DNA from 3 places in the Piezobacter thermophilus genome. Region 3 is predicted to be linked to each of the others. Evidence: riboswitches for the same ligand, from Rfam matches in the RefSeq annotation. Region 3 holds a riboswitch; each other region holds the start of a gene.
The links. A riboswitch is a leader RNA that binds a small molecule or an ion and turns the genes downstream of it on or off. The one in region 3 is predicted to bind cobalamin.

Region 1 (10,451 bases), 720 kb from region 3:
CGCCTGCCGCATCTGGCCGACCGCCTACCCTGGCAGCTTTCGGGCGGGCAGCAGCAGCGCATCGCGCTGGCCCGGGCCATCGCCGTCGATCCGCGCGTGCTGTTGCTGGACGAGCCGCTCTCGGCGCTTGACGCCAAGGTGCGGGCCGAATTGCGCACCGAGATCCGCCGCCTTCAGCGCGACCTCGGGATTCCAACCCTGATGGTCACCCATGACCAGGAAGAGGCCCTGGCGCTTGCCGACCGCATCATCTGCATGAGCGCGGGCCGGGTGGTCCAGGCCGGCACCCCGGAAGAGCTCTACCTGCGTCCCGCCACCCGCTTCGTGGCCGAGTTCATGGGCACCTCGAACCTGCTTGAGGCCGAACGGGTACGGGCACATTTTCCCGTCCTCATGGCCGGCCATCCCGGCGACCGGCGGGGCCGCTATCACGCCTGCATCCGCCCCGAACATATCGATGTGCGACCCGACCCCGGAGGGAGCGCCACCGTGCGCGCGGCGACCTTCCTGGGCAATCTGCGCCGGCTCGAGGTGGAAAGCCCCGCCGGGCTGCTGACGGTGGAAACCCACGGGGCCGTGGACCTGCGGGAAGGCAGCCGGGTGGAACTGACGATCCGGGCGCAGGATTGCACCTGGGTCATCGACGACACCGGCGACGAAGCCGGGGGCGAAACCGGCCGCGAAGCCGATCCGGGAACGCAACCGGAAACGGGGGCCGCCGCCGCGGGCGGGGGACGGGCATGACCGGGATGGCGGCTTCTGCCCGGCGCCGGGCGCCGGATGGCGATGCGCTTCTGGCGGCGCTGTGCCTCGGGATTCCGGCGCTGGGGCTGGTGATCTTCTTCCTCTTCCCCATGGTCATCGTCTTTCTGCGCTCGATCACCGAAGGCGACGGCAGCTACGGGCTGGGCAACTATGTCGAGGTGCTGGGCACGAAGGGCTTCTGGCGGGCGACGCGGCACTCCATGCTGATGGGGCTTTCGACCACGGCGATTGCGGTGGCGCTGGGCTTCGTCATTGCCCATGCGCTGCATCGCTGCGCCTTTCGCGGCAAGGCGCTGATCCGGGCGGCCATCGTGCTGCCTCTGCTGGCGCCGTCGCTGGTGCAGGCGCTGGGGCTGATCTTCCTGCTGGGGCGCAACGGGCTGGTCAACCGGCTGTTCGGCACCGATCTGGACATCTACGGCTTCTGGGGGCTGCTGATCGCCAATACTCTTTATGCCCTGCCGCAGGCGGTGATGATCATCGGCGCGGCGCTGGCGCTGTCGGATGCCCGCACCTACGAGGCAGCCGAGGTGCTGGGCGCCTCGCCCTGGCGGCAGTTCCGCGACATCACCCTGCCGGCGGCACGCTTCGGCATCCTCAATGCCGCCTTCGTCACCTTCATCATCACCATCACCGATTTCGGCAACGCCGCGGTGATCGGGGGGGATTACTCGGTGCTGGCCACCGAGATCTACGCGCAGGTGATCGGCCAGATGAACTTCAATTTGGGCGCGGTGGTGGGCATCATGCTGCTGCTGCCGACGGTGGTGGCCTACTATATCGAGCGCCAGGCCATGAAGCGCCGCCACGACCAGGGCGGCAGCGCCGCCGTGCCCTTCGTGCCCGCATTTGCGCCGGCGCGCGATGTTCCCATGGCGGCGCTGTCCTTCCTGATCGCGGCAGCAATCGCGCTGGTGATAGCGATCGTGGTCTATGCCAGCTTCGTGAAGCTGTGGCCCTATCGCTTCGACCTGACCTTCAAGCACTACGCGATCACCCTGGCGGGGGGGTATTCCTCGCTGTGGATGACGATCCTGATCTCGGTCATGGCCGCCACCGGCGGGACGGTGCTGGTCTTTGCGCTGGGGCTGGGGCTGCGCCGCATGCCGGCCGCCATCGCCCGGCCGGTGCAGGTCATCGCGGTGATGCCGGCGGCGGTGCCCGGCATGGTGCTGGGACTGGCCTACATCCTGACCTTCAACTCGACCGCGACGCCGCTCTATCTGCTGTATGGCACGGCGGCGCTGATCGCGGCGGTGAACTTCTACCATTACCACACCCAGGCCTTCCTGACCGTGATGACCGGCTTTCGCCAACTTCCCGCGGCGCTTGAGGAAGCCGCCGCAACGCTGGGGGCCGGGCTGGGACGGATCGCGCTCGGCGTGATCGCCCCGTTCCTGGCGCCGATGCTGGTTTCGGTGTTCTTCTTCCTGTTCATGCGTTCGATGGTGACGCTCTCGGCGGTGATCTTCCTGACCACGCCGAAACTGACGGTGGCAGCGGTTACCATCATGCGGCTGGACGATGCGGGGCTGACATCGCAGGCGGCGGCGTTCTCGACCGCGGTGATGCTGGTCGTGGCGACGGCTCTTGTTTCCATGAAGCTGCTGCTGAGGCTGACCGCCCGCAAGGGTGGCGCGCAGGGCGCCGGCTGAAGGGCGGGCAGAGGGGCGGAGCGGGGCAATGTGGGCACGCGAACGCAAACGGCGGATCATGGAGATCCTGGATTCCCGTCAGCAGGTCAGCGCCGGGGCGCTGGCCAGCCTTCTGGGCGTGTCGCGCGAGACCGTCCGCCGCGACCTGATGGATCTGGAAAACGACGGCCGGATCGCCCGCGTCCATGGCGGCGCGGTGCTGCCGCAGCCGACGGTCGAGGCCCCGTTCCGCAAGCGCATGAACACCCGCCAGCGCGAGAAACGCGAAATCGCCCGCAAGGCGGTCGGGCTGATCCGGCCCGGTCAATGCGTGATGGTGGATGCCGGATCCACCACTTCGGTCTTCGCGCAGGAGCTGATGCGGGTGCCCGATATCATGGTGGTGACCAATTCCATCGACATCGCCACCACGATCCAGAGCGCCGGCGCGGACATCGAGCTGGTGCTTCTGGGCGGCAAGCTGGTCAGCGACGTGCCCGGCACCTACGGCGCGCTGACCCTGGCCGAGATCGAACGCTTCCGCGCCGATATCGCCATCGTCGCCCCGGTGGCGCTGGACCCGGCCGAAGGGGCCTTCGATTTCGACCTGCACGAGGCCGAGGTCGCCGGCGCCATGATCGCGCAGGCGGCACAGGTGGCGATGCTGGTCGATCACGGCAAGCTGCGCGCGACCAGCCGGGTGCGCTATTGCCCGCCCGAACGGATCGACGTGCTGGTCACCGACAAGGCGGCGCCGGCCGAAACGGTAGAGGCCTTCGAAAGGGCCGGGATCCGGGTGCTGAACTGAGCCCCAACCCGCGCGATATCGACGCCTTTCTGGGCGCGATCAAGAATGCGGGCATCACCGTGTTCCCCGCCGTCAACACGCTGTTTGCCGGGCTGGCCATGCACCCGGGCACCCGGGAGGTCGATTTCTCCCGGCTCAAGATCTCGATCGGCGGCGGCGCGGCGATCATCAGGACCGTCTCGGAGAACTGGAAGAAGCTGACCGGCATGCACATCACCGAAGGCTACGGGCTGTCGGAGACCTCGCCGCTGGTGTCGATCGTGCCGATGGGAATCGAGGAATTCACCGGCTCCTGCGGGCTGCCGGTGCCCTCGACCGACGTCAAGCTGCTGGACGATGCGGGCCGCGAGGTGCCGATCGGCGAGCGCGGCGAGATCTGCGTTGCCGGCCCGCAGGTGATGAAAGGCTACTGGAACAGGCCCGAGGCCAACAGGGAGGCCTTCACCGAGGACGGCTATTTCCGCACCGGCGACATCGGCGTGTTCGACGACAGGGGCTTCCTGCGCATCGTCGATCGTAAGAAGGACATGATCATCGTCTCGGGCTTCAACGTCTTCCCGAACGAGGTCGAGGCGGTGGTCACCGCCGTCGAGGGCGTCGCCGAATGCGCCTGCATCGGCATCCCGGACGAGAAGACCGGCGAGGCGGTGGCGATCTTCGTGGTCACGAAACCGGGCGCCCGGGTCACCGAGGACGCGATCATCGCCCATTGCCGCAGGGAAATGACCGCCTACAAGACCCCGCGCAGGATCACCTTCGTGGACGAGCTGCCGAAATCCACCGTCGGCAAGATCCTGCGCCGCGAATTGCGCAAGATGTAGGGGCGGGACGAATGGCTCGGCCGGAGAGCCCCGGTTTCGGGGCGCCGGCAACCCCGGCCGGCCAGGTTTCGGAGCCGCCCCGCAGCCGCCCGGTTTCGCGGCACCGCATCACGGCCCTTGCCGGGGCGACCGGCGGTCACCGGCGGATGTGGATCCGTGTCGATGGCGACCTCGCCCGGCGCGAAGGTTCGTCTGGCAGCGCTGTTGCGCAGGGGTCGTCGGCACTGCCGCTGGTGGCGAACGCCAGCGGCTGCTCCGGTATCGTGCCCTCTGGCGCCGGGGTTGTTTCCAGCTTCGGCCATTGAAAACACGCACTTCCCGGCCCCGGTTCCAGCCGGTGCCACGGTCCAAACGCGCTCACCTTGAACACGGTCGAAGAAAAAGACATCGGCGCAGGTTGCAGTAGTGTCGCGCGTTTGGTCGAAACTCGAGGACGGCACAATTTCCGGGTGAGCTAACACCACCCAACCGGCGCCAGGAACTGCCGATGAGATCACGCCATGACAACGAATACAGCAAGATAGACACCCGCGCCGCTGGCGGGAGAGGTTGGCCATGACCAGATCCAGGATTGGCTGCGGCAGAACATCCGTGCTTTGATCGAGGCGGTTTTCGAGGAGGAACTGGAGCAGTTTCCGGGCCGCTGCCAGTACGGTCGCAACGGCGATGCAAAGATCGGCTACCGGCACGGGCGCCGCAAGCGGCAACTGGTTGGCACCTTTGGCCCGGAAACCGTGAATATTCCCAGCGTTCGCGTCAAGGATGAGGATCGCAAGACCCGCGAAGGGAAAGACAAAACGACCCCGCCGCCACGGGGCGGCGGGGCTGCTCAGAGTCTAGCGACTGCTACCAGATCAGGCTGGCTGATGCTCGGACAGCGTGCCCTCGCGCTGCCAGAAATAGCCGGCGAGAACACCCATACTCACCCAGCCCGCCATGGCCACGCCAAAGGCGCGGGCGGCAAACTGTCCAGCAATCTCGGGCGGCACCGGCCCGGCAAAGCTGTCCGGTTCGGGCGCGCCGATCAGATGCGGTGCCAGCAGCAGAAGGGCGGCCGTGCCCCAGGCGGTCCAGCCGCGTCCGAAGGCGATCAGCCACAGCGCCACGGCCGCCGCGATCACGGTGGAAACCCACCAGACCTGGCGCGGCAGCACATCAGCCGCAGCCACGCCCGGCACCTCGGGCGGCAGCGACAGCCCCGGCGCGAAGATCACCGCGATGAAGCCCCCCAGCCCCCACAGGATGCCGGCGCGTCCCCGCACCGGGTGGCCCTGCGCCTCGGCCAGCGACATCACCGCCACCATGACCAGCGCAAAGCCGGTATAGGTGAACAGGGTGAACAGGATGCTCAGCCCGTCGCGCATGGGGTCAAGGCCCGGCAGCGGCTGCTGCGCGCTGACCGGCGCGGCCCCGAAATGGACCAGCGCCCCCGATTCGTAGAGCTCCGCGTGCAGCAGTACCGGCTGCACGAACACCAGCTGCAACAGGGCGGCAATCAGCCCTGCTCCGGCCCCAGCGAACAGCGCGCTGGTAATGATGCGGGAGAACATGGGTCTAGTGGCAGGGGAAGCCGGTGGCGTGCCGCACGTCATGGGCGGCGTCATGCAGAACCGTCGACTGCGCCATCCCCGCCAGCACGATCAGCACCAAGCCGATGGCCCCGGCCAGCAGCGCCGGCGCGATGCGGCTTCCGGCGGCGGTTGTGTCAAGCGTTCCTGTCGTCATCTTTCAGATCCTCCTTGCCGTCGCACCCGACGGCCGGTTGCGGTTTCGTCTGCCTGGCAGGTCTCCTGGCTTGCGGGTCATGGCTGGGGCCCGCCTTCCCCCCGGCACAGTGCCCGGAGTGGCTCAGATGGGCCTTCGCTCACCGCTTACAGTCGCGGGGGCGGCTCCGGCCTTGGTCGCGGATGACAACCTCACCGGTATTCCCTCTTGCCGCCGGCTGGCGCCGACGGAACCAAGCCCCGCCAGATAATTGCGAAAGCGGCGCTTTTGCAACGGAAAATCGCATGGCATCGGAAAAATGCCACATGCCGATACCACGTCAGCTCATAACCGGCCTTAACGCTCCTCACCGGTCCCGGCCCGCCGCATCAAGTAGATGTCCATGATCCAGCCATGTTCGGTCCGGGCCCGGGCGCGGGTTTCGGCGATTTTCCCGCCCACCTCGGCCAGCGGGCCGCGGATCAGGATTTCCTCCTCCATGCCGAGAAAGGCGCCCCACCAGATCTCGACCCCCGCCGGGTCGATGGTCTGAAAGGAACAGGCCCCATCCAGCATCACCGCCACCGTGTCGAACCCTTCGGGCCAGCCCTGCTGGCGAAGCCGTCGCCCGGTGGTCACCGAAAAGGGCGCGCCGATCTCGTTGAGCGGAATCGCATGGGCGGCGGTCAGCGCCTGCAGGGCAGTAATGCCGGGGATCACCCGCAGCCGCGGGGGCGGATCCAGCCGCCCGGCAATGCGCAGGGAACTGTCATAAAGCGACGGATCTCCCCAGATCAGCAACGCCACGCGGGCCGGGGCGGGCCGGACCGAGGCAATCGCCGCCTGCCAGCGCCCGGCGATGGCGTCGTGCCACTCCTCGACCCCACGCAAATAGCCGTCGTCGGCGCGCCGCGCCGGCATGCCGAAATGGACCAGCCGCGGCGGATGGGTGCAGATTCGGGTCACGATCCGCTTGCGCAGATCGGCCAGATCGGCCTTGTCCGCGCCCTTGCGGGGGATCAGGATCAGATCGGCCTCGCGCATGGCCCGCGCCGCTTCGGCCGTCACATGGTCGGGGTTGCCGGTGCCGATTCCAATCAGGGTCAGATCATATGCCGTGCTCATGGGGCCTCCTCGGCGATCAGATGGAAGAAGGTGCCACTTACCCGGCCGCGCACCGAGCCGGTCTCGAGCACATCGGCCCCTTCGGCATCCGTTACCCACGCCAGCGGCGCGTCGGGCTGTTCGAGGATGCTGCTGTAGTGGAACTCGTGTCCGCGCAGCACCCGCCCCGGGGCAAAGCCGGGCATCGCTGCGCGCAGCTCGGCCCGGCGATAGCCCAGGTGAAGCCGGCGCTTCTGATAGGAGGCAACCAGCCCCAGCAGCCCGGCCATACGGTGGCGCTGCCCCGCCTTGTCGATCAGTGCCGCGCCAAGCACCATGTAACCGCCGCATTCACCGTGAACCGGGCGGGTCCGCGCATGGCGCCGCAGGCCGGCCAGAAAACGCCCGGCGGCGGCGATGCGCCCGGCATGGAGCTCGGGATAGCCCCCCGGCAGCCAGACCAGATCGGCAGCCGGGTCGGGGGCCTCGTCGGCCAGCGGCGAAAAGGGCAGGATTTCGGCCCCGCCGGCGCGCCAGCCGGCCAGAAGATGCGGATAGGTGAAGGAAAACGCCTCATCCCGGGCCAGAGCGATGCGCTGCGCGGGGGGCGCGGGTAGCGGGCCGGGGCGCGCGGGTCCCGCCCCCGAGGCCGCCTGAACGATCGCCTTCAGATCCACATGTTCGCGCAGAAAGGCGGCATAGGCGGCGATGGCGGCCTCAAGGTCGGCATGTTCCACCGCCTGGATCAGCCCCAGATGCCGTTCCGGCAGTTTCAGATCACCGCGTCGGGGCAGCACCCCCAGCACCGGGATGCCGGCCTGTTCCATTCCCAGCCGAACCAGTCGCTCGTGCCGGGGGCTGGCCACACGATTGAGGATCACCCCCGCAAAGGGCAGCCCCGGCTGATAGTCGCGGAATCCCGCGGCGGTGGCTGCGGCCGATTGCGCCTGCCCGCCCACATCCAGCACCAGCACCACCGGCCAGCCGAAGCGCTGCGCCGTCTCGGCGCTAGCCCCACAACCGGCAGCCCCCGGCCGGGCCACCCCGTCGAACAGCCCCATCGAACCCTCTGCCAGCACCATATCGGCCCCCGTGGCGCGGGTGATAATGGCCGCCAGAAGCCCTTCGCCCATGGCCCAGCTGTCGAGGTTGAACGAATCCCGCCCCGCAGCGGCCAGATGGAAGGCAGGATCGATATAGTCGGGGCCGCTCTTGAAGGGCTGCACGATCAGCCCGTCCTCGGTCAGCGCCCGGGTCAGCCCCAGCATCACCGTGGTCTTTCCGGTCCCCGAGGCAGGGGCCGAGATCATCAGTCCCGGCGGCAACCGTCTCGCGTGCGGATCAGTCATCGCCTTCTCTCCAGCCGGCCCAGGGACTGTCGGCGCTCTGCGGGCGATAGCGGCGGTCGTAATCGGCAGAATAAAGGCAGCTTTCGGCAAAGCCCTCGGCCTCTAGCGCCGGGCCGACCAGAATCAGCGCGGTGCGGCTGATGCCCGAATCCACCGCCGCGCGGACGGTGGCCAGCGTGGCGCGGATGATGCGTTGATCCGGCCAGCTGGCACGCCAGACCACCGCCACCGGGCAGTCGGGGCCGTAGGCCGGGGTCAGATCCGCCACCACCCTGTCAAGATTGCCGATCGACAGGTGGATGGCCAGCGTCGCCCCGGTGGCGGCAAAGGCAGTCAGCGTCTCGCCCGGCGGCATGGACGAGGCCCGTCCGGGCGTGCGCGTCAGAACCACTGACTGGGCGACCCCCGGCAGGGTCAGCTCGGCCCCCAGCGCTGCTGCTGCGGCGGCAAAGGCCGGAACGCCGGGGGTGACGGTAACCGGGATCCCCAGCGCCCGCAGGCGGCGTATCTGCTCTCCCATGGCCGACCAGATCGACAGATCTCCCGAATGCAGGCGCGCAACATCCTGCCCCCGCTCTTGGGCGGCTGCGATCTCGGCAATGATCGCATCCAGATCCATTGGGGCGGTATTGACGATGCGTGCGCCCTCGGGGCAGTGGGCCAGCACCGCCTTCGGCACCAGAGACCCAGCGTAGAGGCACACCGGGCACGAGGCAATGAGGTCGCGCCCGCGCAGGGTCAGAAGGTCGGCGGCGCCGGGACCTGCACCGATGAAATGAACGGTCATGGGGTCTCTCCTGCAATGGCGACCGCGCAGCTGGCGCGGCGATCGGCGGAAATCCGGCGTGGCCACAACAGCCGCGCGCCCGGCCCGGCGGCGGCCAGCGCCGCGGCCTCGGCCGCGCTGCCGGTGCCGTAACGGGCAAGGATGCGGGGCGATTGCGTGGGCGTCGAAGGGGCGGCCGCGAGTTCAGCCCTCGTGACGGCGCGCACCGGCACCCCCAGCCTTGCGGCAAGGGCATTCAGGGCGGGGGCCGCGGCCTTGTCGGCAGGCGCCGCGATCAGCTCCGGAGCCAGGCCCCAGGCGGCCCGCTCCAGCGCCTCGGCGAGGCTGGCCTCGGTCGCCGAAGCACGCAGGCCGAATCCCGCGACGATCATCGTGAGACGCTCCATTGCAGGATCGGCCAGTCGCCCTTCCAGCCCCGGCGCGGCCCCAGCGGCGCAGCGCGGCAGAGCGCGATGCGCAGCAGCTCGCCCCCCTTATCGGCGTGCCAGCGGACCAGCAGTGACTCGCTTTCCAGCGTGACCGCATTGGCGACCAGCCGCGTGCCCTCGGGCAGCACCGTCCACAGATGTGCCAGCAGGGCCTCGGACAAGCCGCCCCCGATGAATACCGCGTCGGGCAAAGCCAGCCCGGCAAGCGCCTTCGGCGCGGCGCCGGTGACGACATCCAGCCGACCATCAAGCCCCAGCGTCTCGGCATTGCGGCGGATGCGCGCGGCCCGGTCGGTGCGCGCTTCGATCGTGACCGCCCGCATCCGCGGATGCGCCAGCAGCCATTCCAGTGCGATTGCTCCAGAGCCGCCGCCGATATCCCACAGCATGTCGCCCGGGCGCGGCGCCAGCGCCGAGAGCGTCAGCGCCCGCACCGGGCGGCGGGTGATCTGCCCGTCATTCTCGAACAGCCTGTCCGGCCGCCCCCCCGCCAGCGGGATCACGGCACCGCCGCCCGCACCCTCGCCCGCGCAGTCGAGGGCGACGCAGACCGGATGCCCCACGTCGGTGCAGTTGAATGCGGCCGCCGTGGTGCGGCGGATGCGCTCGCGCGGGCCGCCCAGCGCCTCCATCACATGCAGGGTGGTTTTGCCGAAACCCTGCGCCACCAGCCAGCGCGCCAGATCCGCCACCGCATCGCCGTCGCGCAGGGTGACGATGGCGCGCAGCCCCGGCGCCAGATACGGGCGCAGCCGTGACAGGGACGAGGCATGCAGGCCCATCGTCTCGATCTGCTCAAGCGGCCAGCCCAGCCGCGCGGCGGCCAGCGAAAAGCACGAAACCCCCGGCAGGGCGCGCCATTCATGGGGGGCGAAATGGCGCGCGATCACCGAACCCGCTCCGAACCAGAACGGATCACCCGACGCCAGCACCGCCACCCGCCGCCCGCGCAGTCCTTCGAGAATTGCCACCCCCCCGGCAAAGGGGATGGGCCATTCCACCTGCTCGGCCGCAAGCTCGGGCAACAGCGACAGATGCCGCGGCGGACCCA
Region 2 (10,451 bases), 740 kb from region 3:
AGCATCGCCTGCACCGAGGCCAGCGCGTCCAGCCCCACCGCATGCGCCAGCTGCCATTCGCGACCGGGATAGGTGGACAGCACCAGGACCACCCGCCTCTGTTCCGCCGGTCGCCGTGCCAGACGCACCCAGCCGGCGACCCGCGCGGCTATGGCCGCGATCCGGTCCGGTTCGGGGCAATGGACGTTACGGGCGAACTGCAATGCGTCGTCACGCGGCTGGGATGCCTTGAACGAGGCCACCCCGGCCAAGATCCGCCCGTCCACCTCGGGCAGAACGACATGCATGGCCAGATCAGCGGGCGAGAGGCCACGTTCGGCCTCAGCCCAGGCCTCGCGGGAGGAGGTAGCCAGCGCCACCTGAAACACCGGTACCCCGGCCGCATCCAGCGGCGAGCCCGCCTCGTCGCCGCGCCCGGCTTTCGTCACTTCTCCGCGTCCGGAAAAGGCGGTCAGGTTGACGATCGCATCAGGGGCCATCCGGCACAGCTGCCGGGCCAGCCAGCCGCCGGCGCCGGGCGCCTTCAGAGACGGCACGAACAGCGCCCCCACCTCGAAACCGCGCTGGCGGAAGGCGTCGAAAAGCGCCGCCACCGGCGCCATGTCCGCGGCCACCAGATGGGCACGGTAGAACACCAGCAGGATCCGTGGGTGATCGCCGTCTGCAAGGACGGTGGCCGGACAGATCACGCCATGTTCGGGCGTCCAGGCGCCGACCGGCGGCAGAACCCCGACCTCGGGGACCGCCTCCGTCGTCAGACCGGCGGCGCGAGACAGTTCGACCAGCGCCGCACGGGCAGCCGCGGCGCCGCCCGTATCGCAAAGCCGGCTCAGCCGGCGCAGAATGTCTTGCGGCAGGGTGGATACCTCGTCCAGCCGCGGATCGGGCCGTCCATCCGCCGGCAGCGCCGCCAGGACGATATCGCGCTCGCGCGCCAGTTCCTGCAACTGCGCCATCCCGTAGGACCAGTAGGGCAGCCCTCCGATCAATCGGACCAGCACCGCCCGCGCGCCCGAGAGGGTCTGCTCGGCATAGACATCCACCGAGAGCGGATGGGTCAGGGCGGACAGATTGGCCAGCCGCAGCGACGGCAGGTGGCCCTCGGGCCCGCCACCGCACCGCCAGCCTTCCGCGAAGGCGCCAAGATCGCTGTCGGAAAAGGACAGCACGACCAGATCCGCCGGACTCTGGCCCAGATCGGTCGGGGTGGCGGTTTCCTCAAGCCCCCGGCTTTCGCGAAAGACGACGTGCATTCGCTCCGCCCCTTCAGCCCGAAGCCGCGTGATCTCCGGTCAGGATCATGCGGATGGCGTCGGCATCGATATCGTCATGCTCGGCGATGACCACCAGTCGGCCCTGCCTGAGCTCGTCCGGCCGCCAGAGGCGATCGAACTGGTGGCGCACCCGTGCTCCCACGGCCTGCACCAGTAGCCGCATCGGCCGCCCGCGCACGGCGGCGTAACCTTTCAGCCGCAGGATGTTGCGTTCGCGGGCCAGCTGCTCGATCCGCGCCACGAGGGCCGCCGGGTCATCCTGTTCCGGCAGCTCGATCACCACACTGTCGAAATCGTCATGTTCGTGTTCGTCGGCGCCGTCATGGTGGCCGGGGCGGGCGTCCAGGTCATCCTCGGCCGCCGCGCCCAGGCCCAGAATTACGCGCGCATCCACCACGCCCTCGGCCACTTCGATCACCGGCAGCGGCCGCGGGGCGCGCTGGGCAATGACCGCGCGGGCGCGAGCCACACCCTCGGGGCCGGCAAGATCGGGCTTGGTCAGCAGCACGATGTCGGCGCAGGCGATCTGATCCCCGAACACCTCGGACAGCGGGGTTTCGTGGTCGAGACTGTCGTCGGCGGCCCGCTGGGCATCAACCGCCACAACATCCGAAGCGAATCGGCCTGCGGCCACGGCTTCGGCGTCGGCCAAGGCGATCACCCCGTCCACGGTGATCCGCGAGCGGATCTCGGGCCAGTCGAAAGCTTTCAGCAGAGGCTTGGGCAGCGCCAGCCCCGAGGTCTCGATCAGGATGTGATCGGGGCGCGGATCCAGCGCCATCAGCGCCTCGATCGTGGGGATGAAATCGTCGGCCACGGTGCAACAGATGCAGCCATTGGCCAGCTCGACGATGTTTTCTGCGGGACAGTCGGGAATGGAGCAGGATCTCAGGATCTCGCCATCGACGCCGACATCGCCGAATTCATTGATCACCACCGCCATCCGCCGGCCGCCCGGATTCTCCATCAGATGCCGGATCAGGGTCGTCTTGCCAGCGCCGAGAAAGCCGGTGATCACCGTGACCGGCAACTTTTCCATGGTCTTCATGCGATGACTTCCTGTGGCGGGATTCGGGCGATGCAGTTCTTGCGGAAATGCGCCGGCCGTTCGCGCCAGGGAACCAGCCCGTCAGCGGTCTGCCGGTAGCGCCCGGCCATGTCGCGGACCAGCTCGGCGTCTTCGGGGCCGGAAAAATTGCCATAGACATAGGTCCACCGCCCCGGACCCCGCAGCACGACCGAACAGCCCCGATTGCAGTTCGACAGGCACTCCACCGCCCGCACAACGACGCCTTCGGGCAGTACCAACCCCACCAGTGCATCATGAAGCTGCGCCCCCGGCCGCGACGGCGAGGCATCATCGGTCGGCTGCCTCCCGCGGCAGGTGGTACAGACCAGGATTTCAACAACTCGTGCCGTGCCCGTGCCGTTCACTTTCTTTTCCCTTTGCGAAGCGGGGCAAAGGGGAAGGAGTTCGGCCTCGCCGCGCACTTCCCGCAACCGAGACGCCCCGCCCGGTTGACGAAACAGAGGCGCAGGCAGGTCTCCCGGCTCGCGGAGTCGAATGGTTGTTTCCATCCGGTGGGCACCCCGCCTTCCCGGCCGTCGGCCAGTGGCATTCTTGGGGACCCTCTCCGCTTACGGTCGCGGGGGCGGCTGCATAAGCATTCCCTTTTCATCCGCACATGCGGAACCGGCGCATCCCGCCGAATGGAGGATGAGAGGGGGTGTTGTCAAGCACGAATACTTCCGGTTCAAACTGCTGCCCGATGCGAAAGCCGTTCTTAAGTTGATCGGAGGCTGGATCGAGGACTATAACGAAAACCACCCGCACTCGGCCCTCAAGTAGCGCTCGCCACGCGAGTTCCGAAGGGCCCAAACCGAAACTGCTTAGCTGTCTGGTGAAACGGGGGCAGGATCAGAGGTCTTTATCCAGCCTGTCGATGAAGTGAGTGACGGCCTGCTCTTCGAGCCTGCCATCATCGAACAGCACAAGGCGGTAAGAATCGGTCACGTCCGTCAAGGTGGTGTAATTTGGGTGGCCTCGTGTCATGATCATGCGGCCTGAGTTGTTATGCTGAGAATGGGGTCGGTCTCCTCGTTGTCGATCTGGGCGAAGGCCTCGACCTGCATGTAGCGGCTTGCGGTCTGCCATTCGTCGTTCTGCTCGAACAGGACGGCGCCGATGAGGCGGGTGATGGAGGCCTCGTTGGGGAAGATCCCGACGACGTCGGCCCTGCGCTTCACCTCCTTGTTCAAACGTTCAATCGGGTTGGTGCTGTGCAGTTTCTTGCGGTGCTGGCGGGGGAAGGCCATGTAGGCCAGCACGTCGTGCTCGCTCTCGTCCATCAGCTCGGCCAGTTTGGGCCAGCGAGAGCGTAGCTGGTCGGCGACGCGGCGCCATGTCTCGCCGGCCTGCTTTCGGTCGGGTTGATCGAAGGCCTGGCGGATGGCGGCGGCGACGACGGTGTGCTGGCCGCGCGAGACGTGGGCCAGGGCGTTGCGCATCCAGTGGACGCGGCAGCGTTGCCAGGTAGCGTCGAAGACCCGCCCGATGGCCGCGCGCAGGCCGCTGTGGGCATCCGAGATGACCAGCTTGCTCCCGTCAAGCCCCCGGGCCTTGAGGCCGCGGAGAAAATCCATCCAGAAGGTTTCTGCCTCCGACGGTCCCAGCCCCAGGCCAATGATTTCACGGCGTCCGTCCGTGTTCGCGGCGACGGCGATTATGGCCGCTACAGAGACAATGCGCCCGCCTTGGCGCACCTTGAGATAGGTGGCATCCAGCCAGACATAGGGCCATTCACCGGTAAGCGGCCGGTTCAGGAATTCGTTGACCCGTTCGTCAATGTCCTTGCACAGCTTCGACACCGTGCTTTTGGAGATGCCGTGCAGGCCCATCGCCTGTGCCAGTTCGTCCACGCGGCGGGTCGAGACGCCACCGATCCATGCCTCCTGGATCACTGCGACCAACGCCTTCTCGGATGTCTTGCGCGGCTCCAGAAAGCCCGGGAAGTAGCTGCCCTGCCGCAGCTTGGGCACCTTGAGGTTCAGCCGGCCCAAACGGGTATCGAGAGCGCGCTCTCGATACCCGTTGCGCCACGTCGTGCGTTCACTGTTGCGCTCATGCTTGCCGGCGCCGATCAGGCCCTCGACATCGGCCTCCATCAGAAGCTGCAGCACGGCCTCAGCAACGGCGCGAAGAAAATCGCCACCGTCCTGCTTGGCCAAAAGTTCGGAAAGGTCCATATTCGTCTTGGTCATCGGGGTCTCCGTGTGGTTCGTGGTTGAAGCTCTGAAACTCCACCGCAACCATACACCTCGATGGCCACCCTGGTTACACCGTCGAAGGTGCAGAAATTACACCACGTGCGCGGACACTAACGCTCTCGATCTGGAGGAACGCAGGTCGCGATGTCAACTATACTTGCCCCGAGGGCCATACCTTCAGTTATTATCTGAAAGGCGGTCACGGTAGCAGGCGCAAAAATGCGCCCAATAGTTCCGGTGGCCCTGGAAAGATCTGCATAATTCCGGAAGGCGCGTATTCACGATGGGGGCATTCGAAACCGCTTGTCTTTTTGCACCTGCATGTGGATGACGCGGAATTGCGACGTCGCTTTGTCAAAACAACGGAGAAAGACGCCAGGCTCTGCCACGTTCCCGAAATCGATTATGGCGACATTGCTCCCATGAAAAACGCGTTCCGAGCGGTGCTTCTGGCCTGGCAAAGTGAAGACCGCCTTGCCATCGAAAGTGGAATTACCGACCTGTTGACAGAGATCTATGCCATCTGCCGCCCATCAGGCCAATTTCGGCTGAAAGGCGGGCTCAGCAGCCATTCTGCAAGAACGGTCAGGGATTTCATAGAAAATAATCTTGATAAACCACTGACATTGCGTGACCTTTCCCGTCAGGTAAATCTGAGTGAATTCCATTTCCAGAAAATGTTTCGCGCCTCCTTTTCCGTAAGCCCGGCTCGTTGGGTTTTTTCCCGTCGAATTGCACGCGCCCGTGATATGCTGGCACGGAAAATGCCAATCGCAGATATTTCCGCCCATTGCGGATTTTCCGACCAGAGCCACTTTACCAGATCCTTCAAGAAGGCAACTGGTATGACGCCCGCTGCTTACATGAGGTTGACGAATTGAATGGCACCCTGATCAGGAATGCTTGCGCGATCGGGCTTCCTCGATCCTGATACCCACCATATGGATCAGAATTCCGGTAATGATGACGACGCTGCCAATGAGGCGAAGACCGTCGAGCGCCTCTGCGAACAACAGGTTGCCAAGAATAAGTCCGATGATCGGAATCAGTAACGTAAACGGAGCGACGTTGGCGGCCTTGTAGGTTGCCAGAGCCTTCACCCAGAAATAGTAGGCGATTACCGTGGCGATCAATCCCAGATAGATTGCCGGGGGTAGCGCCTGAATGATACGGGCAACAGTCAGGCCCTCGAACTCGCCGGAAATGCCGGCAAGGGCAAGAAATGGCAAAGGCAACAGCATGCTGGCCCACGCGACCAGCGAAACGGGGTTGTATCGCAACCCTCTTGCCGCCCCCCAGGAAATTACGACGTTTGATGCTCCCCAGGACAGCGCGGCGCCCACCCCGAGAGCCATGGGCAGCAATCCCGCCCGTTCCACTGTCCCGGACAAAACGATCCCAAGTCCGAGAAGGCTGATAACAATGGCACCTGTCGTCGCGGCCGGAATGCGCTGCTTGAGGAAGAAGAGAGCGAGAATCGGAGTGAAAACGACCTGAAGCTGCACGAGAAGAGACGCCATGCCGGAGGGCAGGCCCAGATATATGGCCCAAAACAGAAGACCGAACTGACCGAGGCCGAAGGTGGCGGCGTATGAAGCAATGAAACCGAAAGGAACCCCAGGGCGCGGAACGAACAGGAGCAACGGGGCGGCAGCAATGAAGAACCGCATCGCTGCCAGAGTGAAGGGACCGATTTCATGAACGCCGACCCGCATGACCGCAAAGTTGCCGCCCCAGATAAGAATGACAGGTAGAACAAGCCACAGCATGCCCACACCTCCGGTCGTGGGCTCTTCATGCATGGGTGTGCTCCTTCAGCAGGTCAAAAGAGATCTTTTTCGACAGATCATAGTTTTCCACCGAACAGGTAAAACTCTCGAGATGAGCGCCAATCTTACTCGATTTGTCGGGAGCAATCGTATTTACAAAGCAGGACCGGTCGGTGACCTGCCAACTGACACGACCCGATATCGGCTTCGCCAGACGGTGCAACGCGCTTCGCAAAGCATCAGTATAGGAAGTGAACCAGCCCCCTTCGATCACGGAAATGGCGAAGCGCCGCGAAAGTTCTTCACGCAGTTGAAGTTCCGCTGCCGAAAGAACCGCTTGGGCGATGTATCCAGAGCCTTCATGGATAAGTTTTCCTGCCATGCTCATGCGTGGTTCGGGATTTTTCACCCCGAATACATTTCCTTCCAGACCATATGAGAAACCGTGAGGATGCCCCGTGAAACGCCCGTTCAGCTCCCGGCAGATCTCGCCGAGTTCCATTTCAACGTCATTCAGTGCAGTGGGGAAACCTGCCTTGAAGGTTATCGCGATCTGTTCGGGGGTGCCCTTCCAGGACGCTCCGCAAATGCCCGATATCGGCAGCGATCGTTCCGGATGTTCGATATCACCATTTTCGACTACGCGACACCATAGATTTTCATCTACGGAATAAATCCCGCGCGGCTTGTCTTTGAAAAACTCGATAAAACGGGGATCAAGCCCGGCAATTTTTTGAGCACGATCGAGATAACCTCCTATCGATGGGCAAAAGAAGGACAGTTCCGGTGCGAGAACCTCAATCGACTTTGCGAATCGGAAGAACGTGTTCTGGAATGCCGTTACATTGGATGCAATGACTCGGATGCCCTTGGAACGAGCCTGATCGACTGCCAGCCGAGCGATCAACGGGCGAGAATAGGTCGAAGAAAGGGGCATTCCCCCAAAATATGTGGCGTTACAGATGATCCCGTCAGCTAAATACTCATCGCAGAAGATACGCTCTGCTTCGATCACTACGATTTCCTCGGCAATGGATCGCGCGACCTTGCATGTGGCGGGTAGCGGTTCTCCCAAGTCAACGTAAAGGGCCACCACCCGCAAACCGGCTGCTGTCAATTGCGAAAGCGTATGGCAGCTGTCCAGCCCTCCGGAGAACAGAAGGAGGACGCATGCGCCATCTTCCATCTGGGAATGAAGCCCATCGATGCGAGTTATGACTTTCATGCGACGAGTTCCCGGGATTTTTCAGGATCGATCATACGTGTACCAGGCACCAATATGTCTTGCATGCGGGCGAAATCCCGAGAGATGAAGATGCGCTGAAGCCATCGATCACGCCCGTCATAATACGGCCGGAACCCTGTGCGAGCATGGCAGGCCTTGTTGTTATCGATGATAATCGCATCCCCCGGGCTTAAACAGATGCCATATGTTTCCCGTTCCAATGCCTTGTGCAGGCGCTGCATTGCCTGTTCGGCAACATCCGTGAGAGCCTCCATCCCGTTGAGGTCAAAAACAAGCCCGGTTCCTTGCTGTGGATCGCCAACAACGGCTGTCCTTCTTCGATATTTTGATGCGCCAAACGATGAGGACGATCTGATGATATAATTGGGTCCAGCCAGGGTCTCGATTACTTCTTCGTCCAAGGAACCGATCACACGGCCAAGGCTTGCCGTTGCCGTTATTGCCTGCCCGGTCCTGTCGCCACGAAGACACATCAATATGAGGTAATCTGGTGGTAAAGGATGAAAGCTGTCCTCGGTGTGAAATTCGAGGAAGACCGATCCGGTATTCTCTTGTAAATTTTCCTGCCCGAAAACCGGGCAGATATTTTGAATCAGGAGCCCCTCTTTTTCATCTCCATATGAAAAAATATCGCCCAAAAGGCACCCAAGCAATGCTCCAACAGATTCCGAGAGGGATGGCATGTTATCTGGGCGCCTGCCATCATGGGGGGTGGGCGGAAGACTGGTATCGATCGGTACATTTCTTAGAAGCAACGTTCCATAGTCGTTGCTGGACTCTGCGAAACGACGCATGGCATCGAAACTTGGGCCATCCAGCTTCCTGACTGCCTTGAGGACGTCACCATGACGGTAAAGGCCAGGGTTTGAAATATTGTCCTGCGCAACATCCTGAGCCCAAGAAGTGAGCTGAGCCCGCTCACAATCTGAAAGGTCAAAAACAACTTCTTCTGGAAAATTCTTTAATCTCATCCGCAACTCCACAGCCCCACCGCACAAAGCGAGCCTATCGCGTGTGGTTGCGCCATACATAGGTCAAGGGCGGGAAGGTCGTTTTGAATATTCTTGCGGCGAAATCCCCCTCTACTCCGATCGCCCATTTACAAGGCGTCGCGGCTTATGGCTCCATCACTGTGGTCACGCAGCAAACTTTGGAGGCTGGGAGATCGTTTTGGAAACGAATGTGAAAAGCTACTGCCGGACATTCCCCGCGGTGTTTGCAAAGGCCGCTGATTGCTTTGTCTGGGATGAAAATCACAGGTGCTATCTTGATTTTTTATCCGGATGTGGGGCGCTGAATTATGGACACAATCACCCGAAAATAAAATCTGAGTTGATACGTTATATCGCCGAGGACGGGGTCACCATGTCGATGGACCTGGCTACCCAAGCTGATCCAGCCCCGACGATTGTGTAAATAAATGAAGGCTTTCATTATGAAAACATTCATTAACATTGATACACTCGCTCGAAATTACATAAACTTTAAGAAATATTTTCGGGGGGAAGTTTATTGCGCCGTCAAGGCGAACCACTCGCCTCATATCCTTCGAACACTGCGCTTATTGGGTATTGATGGCTTTGACGTTGCCTCGACAAGAGAAATGCAGGTCGTACGGAAAACCGTGGGACACACCCGCTTCCTATATACCCATCCAATCAAGAGTCGCCAGTCGATAACGGAGTCCTACGCCAACTACAATATCCGGAATTATGTGGTGGATTCGGTTGCGGAGTTGCAGAAATTGGCGGCAACCGTAGATTTGCAGACCTGGGAGATCATTGTGCGCATAAAAGTGCCAATTTTCGGCACCTCGGCGATGCAAAATCTGGACGAAAAGTTTGGAGTACATCCTCTAAAGGCGCGTGATCTTTTGTATCTTGGAGCAGCCAAGAGCGCTAAAATAGGTGTGAGTTTCCATGTTGGATCGCAACAAGAGGATCTCAACGCACATTGGAGGGCAGTGGCGTTCTTAGCCGATCTTCTTGAGGGTATTGGGCTACAGATCAGCTTGTTGAGCATTGGCGGTGGCTTTCCGGCGCGCTATGATGATCCGCAAGCAAACGTCGATTTCTCCCGTGTCCCCAGTGCCGATTCGATACGGGCAAAGTTTCCGCTCTTACGCAAGGCTCGGTTGGTCGCAGAACCCGGTCGGTGTATAGTTGCGGATGCCGCTAATTCCCACGTCCGGGTGAACGGCGTCGACGGAGACCGAGTTTTTATCGATGACGGCATATATGGTGGCCTCTTGGATTGTGGCCTTTCCAAGATGCGGTTCCCCATTAGTTGCAAGACACGACCTGCGTCGGATGGACTGAAAGAGTTCACCATTTTCGGCCCAACCTGTGATTCTCTCGATGTACTTCCCGGTCGCTATCTGCTGCCCCGCACCGTGTCTGAGGGCGATGTACTGGTCGTACACAACACGGGTGCATATTGCGACTGTTTGACGAACAATTTTAACGGGCTAGCCTCACCGTCGCAGATCATTCCCTACAGCACGAATATCACTATGCCCCCGCCTTGGAGCCTGGGGCAGTCGATTCAGCTGTCATGTCACCATCAATCTCTTTCATCACAACGTATTAAGGGATCTTCATGATGATCAAGGATTTCGTTTCTCATAATTACCGCCACTTTAACGCGCGGGCGTTGGCCGAAGCGGCGCAGGGCTATGTCGATTTTCTTGATGGCGGCGGTAAAATGTTTGTCACGCTAGCTGGAGCAATGAGTACCGCAGAGATTGGACTCTCTCTAGCTGAGATGATCCGCCGTGGACATGTCGAAGCGATCTGCTGCACCGGTGCAAACTTGGAAGAAGACATCTTCAATGCTGTTGCCCATGACCAATATGAGCGGATCGACAACTACCGCGATCTGACACCCCAGGATGAA
Region 3 (10,451 bases):
CGCGGCGGCCCTTCCCACGGCGCGTCGCCGCTGGCACCCGCGGTCAGGGGCAGGCTGGTTTCCATGCCGAAGCGCGCGGCCAGCATGAAGAACACCAGCAGCAGGAACACCACGTCGATCATCGGCGTGAGGCTGGGTCGCCGGCGCGGACGCGGTTCGGCGAAGGAGAACATCACCCGCGCCCCCCGCGAATGAAGATGCGGGTCGCGGCATCCTCCATGTCCGCCTGAAGCGCATCGGTGACGCTTTCGAACCAGCTGAGCGCGACGCCGGCGGGGATGGCCACGGCCATGCCGGCGGCGGTGGTCAGCAGCGCCTCCCATATGCCGCCGGCCAGCAGCGACGGATCGGCGCGACTGCCGGCCTCCTGCAGGGTCTGGAAGGCCGCGATCATGCCCAGCACGGTGCCCAGCAGGCCCAGCAGCGGGGCGATGGTGGAGATCAGCTCCAGCCCGCGCAGCCCGGCCCGTGCGGCGACCAGATCGGCCCGGGCGCGGCGGGCGGTTTCCTCGCGCGCCTGCGCCTCGGTCAGGGCCGGGTCCAGCAGGGCGCTCATGGCGGCGTGGGCCAGCCGCGCCCGCAGGCTGCGCCGGCCCGCCACCGTCGCCAGCGCCTCGTCGTGGCGGCCCTGCGACCACAGCGCGACGGCCTGCGCGGTGGCCCGCCCCGACCACGCCCCCATCAGCGCCAGGCGCCACGTCTTCCACAGGATCAGCGCCAGCGTCAGCACGCTGAGCAGCGCGATCAGCCACAGCACAGGCCCGCCGCGGTCGAGAAAGGTCAGAAGCGAATCAGGCAGCATCCGGGGCACCTCCTGTCGAAATGCCGGGTCGGGCCGGCGGGGCGGAAGATATGGCGGCGGGGGGGCAGGTCGCAACACGCGCGGAGCGCCGGCAGGGACATCGGGGGCATCAGGGACATCGGGAAACACCCTGCTTGCGGTGCACGGTTTCCATCCACAGCTGCGCGCCGCGGCGCACCGCGTCATAGACCGCACGCCCCACCGCCTCGCCCGCCGCCGTGTGCAGCCCCGCAAAGGGGACGCGGCCGGCGGGGGCGGCCACGGCGATGCAGTCGGTGCCGGTGCCGGTGGCGATGCCGGTGGCGATCCGCAGGCCGGTGTCGATCACCGCCGCGGTGCGGGCCTGCGCGGCGATGCTCAGCGCCTCGATCTGGGCGGCCTCGGAGAGCGGCGCGGACAGGATCACGGCGATGTTGATGGTGCCCCATTCCCGGGCGCCGTCGCGCGCCAGCCGGACGCCGACGCGTTCGGCATTGGACAGCCCCACCGTGGCCACGCATCGGGCGCGGATTCCCTCGGCGGCGGCCTCGGTCCGCTCGAAGGCGTCCAGGTCGCGCGAGGTCAGCATCGCCACCGCCCGGTCGCGGCCGCGCGCCGCCAGCTCGCGGCGCAGCCAGGCGGCCACGTCCAGCCCCGGCGGCAGGTCGGCATTGCGCACCTGGCGCCACAGGATCAGATCCGCCATGGCAAAGCCGGGCCGGGTGAGCGACCAGCTCAGCACCCGCTGCGGCGCGGGCAGGCGCAGCTCCAGCCAGGGGCGTTCCAGCGTCAGCTTCATCGGCGGACCACCTCGACGGGCTGGAACACCGGCCCCTGCGGGGTGGAGCCGTAGAAGGCGGTGACGCCGAACACCGCTTCGACATTGGCGGGGGTGAGCACCTCCTGCGGCGGCGCATCGGCCACCAGCCGCCCGTCCTGCATCAGCAGCAGCCGCGAGCAGTGCCGCGCGGCAAGCCCCAGATCGTGCAGCGACACGATCACCGAGCGCCCCTCGCGGGCGAGACCGGCAAAGACCTGCATGGTGGCGATCTGGTGGGCCGGATCGAGCCCGGCAATCGGTTCGTCGGCCAGAAGCAGCGGCGTCTCCTGCGCCAGCGCCCGCGCGATCAGCACCCGCGCCTGTTCGCCGCCCGAAAGCCGGGTGGCGATGCGGTGGCGGTAGGGCGCCAGCTCCATGCGGGCGATGGCGGCCTCGACGGCGGCGCGGTCGGCGGGGCGCAGCCGGGCGCCGCGCGGCAGGTGCGGCAGCCGGCCCAGCGCCACCAGCGTCTCGACCGTGACCGGCCAGGCGATGTCGCGGCTTTGCGGCATCCAGGCGGCGGCACGGGCGCGCGTGCCCCGCGGCATCGCCGCCAGAGACGAATGCCCCTCCGCCGGCAGCAGGCCCAGCGCCGCCCGCATCAGGGTCGTCTTGCCGGCGCCGTTGGGGCCGATCAGGCCGATGCATTCGCCGGGGTTCACGGTCAGGCTGACCCCATCCACCGCCGCGCGGCCGCCGCGTCGCACCGTCAGCCGGTCCAGCGAAAGCAGGCTCATGGCATTTCCTTCCGGGTGCGGTAGATCAGGTGCAGGAACAGCGGCGCCCCCACCAGCGCCATGAGCACCCCGAGCTTCAGGTCGCGCTCGGGCAGCAGCACGCGCACGGCGATATCGGCGGCCAGCACCATCGCCGCCCCGCCCAGCGCCGAGGCCCACAAGAGCGCCGAGGGCCGCGCGCCGACCAGCGGGCGCAGCAGGTGCGGCACCACCAGCCCGACGAAGCCGATGGCGCCCGCGACCGCCGTTGCCGCCCCGACCGAGGCGGCGGTGCCCAGGATCAGCAGCAGCCGCAGGCGGACCAGATCGGTCCCCATCGCCTGCGCCGCGTCCTCGCCCAGCGTCAGCATGTCCAGCCCCCGCCCCAGCCCGGCCAACATCGCCCAGCCCGCCGCCATGAAGGGCAGCGCCAGCCACAGATGGGTGAAGGAGCGGTCGGCGAGCGAACCCATGGTCCAGAACACGATGTCGGCGGCGGCAAAGGGGTTGGGAGAGAGGTTCAGCACCAGCGAGGTCAGCGCCCCGGCCAGTGCCGAAATCGCGATGCCGGCCAGGATCAGCGTGATCGACCCGCCCCGCGGTCCGGCCAGGGCGAGGATCAGCAGCACCGCCAGCACCGCCATGCCCAGCGCCGACAGCGGCAGCGCCAGGGCGAATTGCAGCGCCAGACCCGACTGGATCGCCAGCACCGCGCCCAGTGCTGCCGCGCCCGACACGCCGATCAGGCCCGGCTCGGCCAGCGGGTTGCGCAGATAGCCCTGCAGCGCCGCCCCCGACAGGCCCAGCGATGCCCCCACCATCGCCGCCAGCAGCGCCCGCGGCAGGCGGATTTCCCGCATCACGATGGACAACGGCGTGCCGTCATCGGCAACCAGCGCGGCAAGGCTGCGCAGCGCCGGCGCCTCGGCGTAGCCGGTCACCAGCGACAGGGCGAAAAGGGCCACGCACAGCGCGGCGAGGGCGAGTTTCATGGCTCCGCTCCCCTCTGCGCCCCGCGCTCCGTTCCCGGCCCCGCCGCCAGCTGCTGCAGCGACCGGATGGCCTCCAGCACCCGCGGCGTGCCGCAGATCCAGTCGCGATCAGTGAGGGAGCCGATCACCCGGCTGCGCTCCAGCGCCCGCAGGGCAGGGTGGGAAAGCGGCTCTTCCGCCCGGGCCTGGCCGGGATAGTCGCGCCCCTTCACGATCACCTCGGGGGCCAGCAGGATCAGCCGCTCCAGCGGCAGCGTTCCGCCCCAGTCCAGCCCGGCCTCGTCGGCGATGTTGTCGAAGCCGGCGGCCTTGAGGATGTCGCCGGCCAGCGACCTGTCGCCCAGGGTGAAGCTGTTGACGTAGTAGAGCGCCGCGCGCGGCCGCCGCTTCGGTGCCTGCCGCAGCGCCACCAGATCGGCATTGAAGCGCGCGATCATGCGCGCGGCCGCCTCCTCGCGCCCCAGCACCCGGCCCATGCGGGCGATGCGCCGGGGGATGTCGGCCAGCGATTGCGCCGGGGCGAAGCGTTCCACCCGGATGCCGAGGCGGCGCAGCATCTGCACGGTGGCATCCGAGCTGTAGGTGCCGGCCAGCACCAGGTCGGGGGCGAGCAGATAGACCTCCTCGGCCCCTGATCCGTTCGCGGGCAGTTTCCGCGCGGCCTCGAACATGGCCGAGCTGTCGGGGTCGTGGGCCAGCCGCGACACCGAAACCAGTTGCCCCGGCGCCGCCAGCATCAGCGCCAGCTGGTCGGTGCACAGGTTGATCGACACCACCCGGCGGGGGGGCGGCGGCTCCTGCGCCCCGGCCGGCACCGCCGCGCCCGCAAGGGCGAACGCGGCGGCAAGGGATATGATCCTAGAAGGCCGCACGCAGCCCCGCGAAGATCGCCCGCCCCGAGGCATTATACCCGGCCGAGGTCTGGTAGGTTTCGTCGGTCAGGTTCTCGACCCGCAGCCAGGCGGCCGCGCTGTCGGTCAGCTGGTAGGACAGGCCGGCATTGACAACCGTGTAGTTCGGCATGGCGGTGCCGAACTCGTCGGGGCGGTCGGCCACGTGCTGCACCGAGAGGTTGGCCCGCCACCTGTCGGACAGATCGGCGTCCAGCCCGACCACCAGGTCATGCCCCGGCACCCGCAGCAGCCGCGCGCCGGTGGCGTCGGAAGTCTCGGTATAGGTGTAATTGCCGAACAGCCTGACCCGGTCGCTGATCGCCCACTCCCCGGCAAGCTCGACCCCCTTGGTGGTCGAGGTCCCGGCGACCTGCCGATACTGCCCAGAGAAGGGCACGAATGACAGGACGACGAACTGGATCAGGTTGTCGATCCGGTTGTAGAAGGCGGTGCCGCGCAGATAGCTGCCGGGGCCGAACTGATGGGTCACGCCCAGCTCGAAGCTGGTGCTTTCCTCGGGGCGCAGCGAGGGGTTGCCGTAAAGCGTGCTGTTGAGCTCGTAAAGCGACGGCGCCCGGAACCCGGTCGCCGCGACGGCATTGAGCGTCGTGGCATTGCTCAGCTGCCATGCGGCGGCCAGCCTGCCCGACAGGTTCCCACCGAAGGACTGGTAGTTGTCATAGCGCAGCGATGCGGCCAGATCGACATCTTCACGCGGGGCGTAGAGGACTTCTCCGAACAGGCCGGAATTGTCTTCCGAACCGCGGTCGAAGCCGGTGTTGAAGCTTTCCCGCTGCCAGTCGGCGCCGAAGGTATAGCGCAGCGCGTCGGACTGGCGATAGACACCGGTATAGTCGAGCTTCTGACGCTTGCCGAAGAAGGGCGAGGAAAAGCCATTGGAATTGAAGACCCGGTCGTTCTGGTAATAGGTGTAGGACAGCGTGCTTTGCACGCCACCGGTCTGCATCTCGGCAAAACCGCGGGCGGCGCGGGTCCGGGTGCTGAATGTCTCGTCATAGGGCGGCGCGCCGTCGCCGATCCATTCGTCATAATCCCCGTTGCCGTTGAGCGCATAGGCCGAGAAACCGAGATTCAGGACATCGCTTGCCTGGACATCGCCGCTCAGGTTCAGCTGCGTGCCCCGGTAGCCGTCGGGTTCGGTGTTGGCAGCCCCGGCCTTGGCCGAGAAGCCGCGGGTGTTCACATGGTTCAGGCTGATGCTCAGCCCGCCACGCTGGCCCCGGTGCACGATGTTTGCTCCGGTGCGGAAGGTGTCGTAGCTGCCGCCTTCGGCGGTCAGCGTGGTCCGGGTGCCCGGCGTATCCCGGCGCGGGGCGGTGGTGATGTTGACCACGCCGCCGATCGCCCGCGATCCGTACAGCGACGAACTGGTGCCCTTGAGGATCTCGATCCGGCTCACGGCCGTCGTTGTCAGCCCGGCCCAGTTGAACTGGGTCTGGGGCTGGCTGGGATCGGTCACGTCGATGCCGTCCACGAGGACCTTGATGTATTTTCCGTCCAGCCCCCGGATGCGCAGCTGCGTGCTGGCGCCAAGCGCGCCATTGGCGCTGACCGACAGGCCGGGCAGGCGCGACAGGTAATCCGCCACCGTGGTTTCGGGGGCCTGTCCCAGATCTTCCCCGGTCACGACCTCGATCGTGGCGCCGGTGCGTTTCAGTTCAGTTTCCTGTCCCGACCTGTTGGCGAAAACGGCAATCTCGCCCAGGTCGAATGCTTCCTGCGCCGCTGCGCCACGCAAGCCCGCGCCCAGCGCAGAGCCCACGGCAAGTGCAGAGACGGTGGCAACGAGTTTTTTCATGGTCCCGATTCCTTCCAGACCTTCTGTTACGGTTTTGCCGCGGAAGGCACGGGAAGCGCCGTCCACGAACGGGTGAGTAAGGGTGTCACCACTACGGAACAGACGCCGCCCTGCCGGCGCCCCCCGCGCCGGTGGAAGGTGATCGCTCTGGCAGGTCTCCTGACTCGCGGGTCACAGCGCCTCGTCCGGACCTTCCCGATCCCGCCGGGGGATCAGTGGCATCAACCGGTGGCGCTCTCCGCCTACAGTTGCGGGGGCAGTCGCGGCATTGGCCGTTGGCGGGAGGTTCCTCACCCCCGGGCCGCACCGCGTTCCCTTTTGCCGGCGACTCGCGCCGCCGAACCAGAGCAAGCCGCTCATAGGGCCAGACGGCGCGCCGATCAAGAACCGATTGCGACCGGCGATGACGCAATCGCGCCTTGCGGCCCGGTTTGCGCGCCTGTATCCCGCAGTCCCACCCAACCCAGACAGCAACCGGACGGAGCCCGTTCATGGACGATCATTCCCCCGACGCCACCTATCGCGTGACCGCGGACGAACTGCGCAGCTTCATCGAGCGCATCGAACGACTGGAGGCCGAAAAGAAGGACATCGCCGATCAGCAGAAAGAGGTGATGGCCGAGGCCAAGGCCCGCGGCTACGACACGAAGGTGATGCGCAAGCTGATCGCGCTGCGCAAGCGCGACAAGGACGAAATCGCCGAGGAGGAGGCGGTCCTGGAACTCTACAAGCAGGCGCTGGGCATGTGACCACGCCTCTTCCCCTTCCTCTTGCTCCAAATACTTCGGGGTGAATGCGCGCCGCAGGCGCGCAGAGGGGCAGAGCCCCTGACTGCCCCCTCAGCCGCTGCCGATATCGGTGCGGGCCACCGAAACCGACTTGGCCACCGCAAACACCCTCATCCCCGGCGCAAGTCCCAGCGCCTCGGCCGACCGGCGGGTGATCCGCGCCAGCAGCCGGTCGCTGCCGCAACGCAGCTGGACCATGACGCCGGGCCCGCCGCCCGAGCGCAGCGCCAGCACCTCGCAGGGCAGGACATTGAGCGCCGAAAGCCCGTGCGGCGCCTCCAGCGCCACGATCACGTCATGGGCAAGAATGCGCACCCGCAGCCGCGCCCCCTCCGGCGCATCCGTCTCAGGCAGGAACAGCCGCCCGCCCGAGACCGCGAGTTCCGTCAGCCCGTCCGGGTGATGCCGGATCACGGTCGCGCCCAGCACCGCGCCGGCCTCGCGCAGGCCGATCTGGCGCACTGTGGCCGGATCGGACAGAACCCGCTCGGCCGTGCCCGCCCGTGCCACCCGCCCCGATTCCAGCACCACCACGAAGGTGGCCAGCCGCGCCACCTCGGCCACCGAATGGCTGACATAGAGAACCGGGATCTCGGTCCGGTCCCGCAGCCGCTCCAGGTAGGGCAGGATTTCCTCCTTGCGCGCGGTATCCAGCGCCGCCAGCGGCTCGTCCATCAACAGCATCCGCGGACGCGACAGCAGCGCCCTGCCGATCGCCACCCGCTGTTTTTCTCCACCCGAAAGCGATCCGGGTCGGCGTTCAAGCAGCGCGTCGATGCCCAGCAGCGCGCAGACCTCCTCCAGCGACGGGCCCTGCGCCCCGCGCGGGGCGAAGCGCGCCCCATAGATCAGGTTCTGGCGCACCGAAAGATGCGGAAACAGCCGCCCGTCCTGAAACACATAGCCCAGCCGCCGCCGGTGCACCGGCAGGTTCACTCGCGTGCGCGAATCGAACAGCACCTCGCCGGCCAGCTCGATCCGGCCGCGTGCCGGCCGCAGCAGGCCGGAAACCGCATTGACCACCGTGGTCTTGCCCGCCCCCGAGCGGCCGAACAGGGCGGTGATGCCCGAAGGCGCCTCGAAGGAGACATCCAGCCGGAACCCGGCGAAGGGATGCGTGATCTCCACCCGCAGGCTCATGCTCCGGCCACCCTGCGCGCGGCGCGGCGGGCCAGGATTTCGGATACCAGAAGCGCCGCCACCGCCAGCGCCACCGAAATCGCCACCAGGTGCAGCGCCCGCGTCTCGCCGCCCGGCACCTGCAGGAAGGTGTAGATCGCCAGCGGCAGGGTCCGGGTTTCGCCGGGGATGTTGGAGACGAAGGTGATGGTGGCCCCGAACTCGCCCACCGCGCGGGCAAAGGCCAGAACCGCCCCGGCGATGATGCCGGGCAGCACCAGCGGCAGGGTGACGGTCACGAAGACCCAGACCCTTGATGCGCCCAGCGTCGCCGCCGCCTGCTCCAGCCTGGGATCGACCGCCTCGATCGCCAGACGCATTGCCCGCACCATCAGCGGAAAGGCCATGATCGCCGCCGCCAGCACCGCGCCGGTCCAGCGAAAGGCGATGGTGACGCCGAACAGATCGTAAAGCCACGCCCCCACCGGTCCCTTGCGCCCAAAGGTCAGCAGCAGCAGGTAGCCGGTCACCACCGGCGGCAGGATCAACGGCAAGTGCACCAGCGCGTTCACCAACTGCTTGCCGCGAAACTCCCACCGCGCCAGCGCGAAGGCGGTGAACAGCCCCGGAGGCAGGCTGGCCAGCACCGCCCAGATCGAGACGCGCAGCGAAAGGCCGATCGCCTCCCACTCGTCGGGGCCGAGCCAGTTGCTCAAGACGGATCCTCCACCAGCCCGAAGCCCGTGGCGCGGAAGATGTCCGCCGCCCGCGGACCCTTCAGGAAGTCGAGGAAGGCGCGCGCCTGCGCGCCGTCGCCATCGGCCAGCACCGCCACCGGGTAGCGGATCGGCGGGTGGCTGTCTTCGGGAAAGACGCCCAGCACCCGCACATCGGGCGAGGCCGCCGCATCGGTGGCATAGACGATGCCGAGGGGTGCGGCACCGCTGGCCACCAGCCGCAGCGCCCCGGTCACGCTGCCGGCCTGCGCCAGCCGGTCAGCCAGCACGTCCCATAGTCCCAGGGATTGCAGCGCGGCCCTTGCATAGATCCCCGCCGGCACCGCATCCACCAGTGCCACTGCCAGCCGCCCGCCCTCCATCCGCGCCAACAAATCCACCCCGGACTCCAGCGTCAGTGCGCCACCTTCTTCGCCGGTGCCGGCAATCAGCACCAGCCGGTTGGTCAGCAGGTCGCTGCGCGTGCCTTCCGCCAGCAGCCCGTCGGCGGCGACCGCATCCATCCACGCGGCATTGGCGGACAGGAACAGGTTCGCCGGGGCCCCATGCTGCAGCTGGCGGGCCAGCGCCGAACTGCCGCCATAGACCAGCCGGACCCGGTTGCCGCTTTCGTCGGAGAAGGCGGCGGCGATCTCGTCCAGGGCGGTCTTGAGGCTGGCCGCGGCAAAAACGGTGACCGTGCCCGCCACCGCGCTGCCGGCCGCGGCAAGGACGCCGAACGCCCAGAGCGCCAGGACAAGGATCATCTGTCGGGGCTGGGGGCGGGGCATCGGCTCTCTCGTGTCGCTCCGGATCTACCCGGATGTATCGCAGCCCTGTCCCCCGTCGCGCAAGAGCGAACAGGGCCGATGCGTGCCCCTTCTCAGGGCGTGATCAGGGTCACGTCGGGGATGCGCTGGATGCGCAGCAGGTCCTCGTCATAGCGCTCGGTCAGGTCGTCCACCAGCTCTTCGGTCCAGCCGGGCAGGTCGAGTTCCTCTTCGACCGCTTCATCGATGGCGAACTTGTCGAGGAAGGCGGCATAGACGCGGCGGCGGTGGATCTCGGTCAGCTCGGGGCGCGCGGCAAGATACGCCTTCAGCCTCTGCATTCCGTCGGGCGACATGATCTCCGCCAGCAGGTCAAGCTCGCCCTCGACCGGCGCGCCGTGGTCTAGCCCGCCCATCTCGCGCAGCAGCTGCCCCCAGATCAGCGGCGTGTCCTCGTTGCACCAGACGGTGATCGGGATTTCGGGCAGGGCGGCGCGGATGCGGGTCAGCAGGTCGGACCAGCGCAGCGCGGCCGGGTCGGTCGTCGAAAGGACCTCGTGCAGGCGCTTGGCCGAGGCCTTGCGCAGCACCAGCGGCAGGAAGCTGGCCGGGTTGCGGATCGCCAGGAACAGTTCGATCCGGTCGAGGTGGAACAGCTGCCGGGTCTGGTCCAGACGCTCTTCGGCCAGGGGGTATAGCGTGTTGCCGTCGAGCGCGTAACGCTGCGACCCGAAGAAGTTCTCGTTGGACAGGACCAGGCGGTCGGCGGTTTCCTCGTCGAGGATGGCGTCGATCAGAACCTCCCGGGCATCCTCGGCCGGCGGGGCGTTCAGCATCGCCTTGTAGGCTTCCTTCAGCAGCGTCCGATACTTGCCCGGCCCGGGCACGGCGGTGCCGTGCCGGGCCAGCTGCGCCTTGTTGCGCAGAAGGCATTTCAGCAGGCGGTCTTCGTCTGTGCAATGGGCGCCGGCGTGAAAGATGACCTGCATGTTTCCAAGCGTGCTCCGTGCCGGATCGGCGTTCCGACTGAGTTATCC

Region 1: another riboswitch for cobalamin. It lies ahead of ACZ5CM_RS08660 (CbtB domain-containing protein); the one in region 3 lies ahead of ACZ5CM_RS05000 (TonB-dependent receptor plug domain-containing protein).
Region 2: another riboswitch for cobalamin. It lies ahead of ACZ5CM_RS08725 (DUF1636 family protein); the one in region 3 lies ahead of ACZ5CM_RS05000 (TonB-dependent receptor plug domain-containing protein).

Annotation. Positions count from the first base shown of each region.
Region 1 is NZ_AP042380.1:1,772,568-1,783,018, forward strand. Features, by position in the region: gene ACZ5CM_RS08630 (ABC transporter ATP-binding protein) at 1-744, shown strand, start outside; gene ACZ5CM_RS08635 (ABC transporter permease subunit) at 741-2,420, shown strand; gene ACZ5CM_RS08640 (DeoR/GlpR family DNA-binding transcription regulator) at 2,449-3,207, shown strand; gene ACZ5CM_RS08645 (AMP-binding protein) at 3,108-4,028, shown strand; gene ACZ5CM_RS08650 (hypothetical protein) at 4,040-4,333, shown strand; gene ACZ5CM_RS08655 (CbtA family protein) at 4,883-5,578, opposite strand; gene ACZ5CM_RS08660 (CbtB domain-containing protein) at 5,583-5,753, opposite strand; cobalamin riboswitch at 5,792-6,005, opposite strand; gene cobF (precorrin-6A synthase (deacetylating)) at 6,090-6,857, opposite strand; gene ACZ5CM_RS08670 (cobyrinate a,c-diamide synthase) at 6,854-8,185, opposite strand; gene cobM (precorrin-4 C(11)-methyltransferase) at 8,178-8,972, opposite strand; gene ACZ5CM_RS08680 (cobalamin biosynthesis protein) at 8,969-9,343, opposite strand; gene cbiE (precorrin-6y C5,15-methyltransferase (decarboxylating) subunit CbiE) at 9,340-10,451, opposite strand, start outside.
Region 2 is NZ_AP042380.1:1,789,303-1,799,753, forward strand. Features, by position in the region: gene cobN (cobaltochelatase subunit CobN) at 1-1,253, opposite strand, end outside; gene cobW (cobalamin biosynthesis protein CobW) at 1,267-2,322, opposite strand; gene ACZ5CM_RS08725 (DUF1636 family protein) at 2,319-2,708, opposite strand; cobalamin riboswitch at 2,795-2,987, opposite strand; gene ACZ5CM_RS08730 (IS256 family transposase) at 3,330-4,535, opposite strand; gene ACZ5CM_RS08735 (helix-turn-helix domain-containing protein) at 4,865-5,422, shown strand; gene ACZ5CM_RS08740 (EamA family transporter) at 5,435-6,310, opposite strand; gene ACZ5CM_RS08745 (argininosuccinate synthase domain-containing protein) at 6,336-7,535, opposite strand; gene ACZ5CM_RS08750 (TauD/TfdA family dioxygenase) at 7,532-8,527, opposite strand; gene ACZ5CM_RS08755 (aminotransferase class III-fold pyridoxal phosphate-dependent enzyme) at 8,769-8,972, shown strand; gene ACZ5CM_RS08760 (alanine racemase) at 8,977-10,158, shown strand; gene ACZ5CM_RS08765 (deoxyhypusine synthase family protein) at 10,155-10,451, shown strand, end outside.
Region 3 is NZ_AP042380.1:1,048,442-1,058,892, forward strand. Features, by position in the region: gene ACZ5CM_RS04970 (ExbD/TolR family protein) at 1-173, opposite strand, end outside; gene ACZ5CM_RS04975 (MotA/TolQ/ExbB proton channel family protein) at 173-802, opposite strand; gene ACZ5CM_RS04980 (adenosylcobinamide amidohydrolase) at 912-1,580, opposite strand; gene ACZ5CM_RS04985 (ABC transporter ATP-binding protein) at 1,577-2,338, opposite strand; gene ACZ5CM_RS04990 (FecCD family ABC transporter permease) at 2,335-3,309, opposite strand; gene ACZ5CM_RS04995 (ABC transporter substrate-binding protein) at 3,306-4,124, opposite strand; gene ACZ5CM_RS05000 (TonB-dependent receptor plug domain-containing protein) at 4,168-6,021, opposite strand; cobalamin riboswitch at 6,154-6,383, opposite strand; gene ACZ5CM_RS05005 (DUF2312 domain-containing protein) at 6,513-6,770, shown strand; gene modC (molybdenum ABC transporter ATP-binding protein) at 6,861-7,949, opposite strand; gene modB (molybdate ABC transporter permease subunit) at 7,946-8,644, opposite strand; gene modA (molybdate ABC transporter substrate-binding protein) at 8,641-9,435, opposite strand; gene ACZ5CM_RS05025 (hypothetical protein) at 9,528-10,403, opposite strand.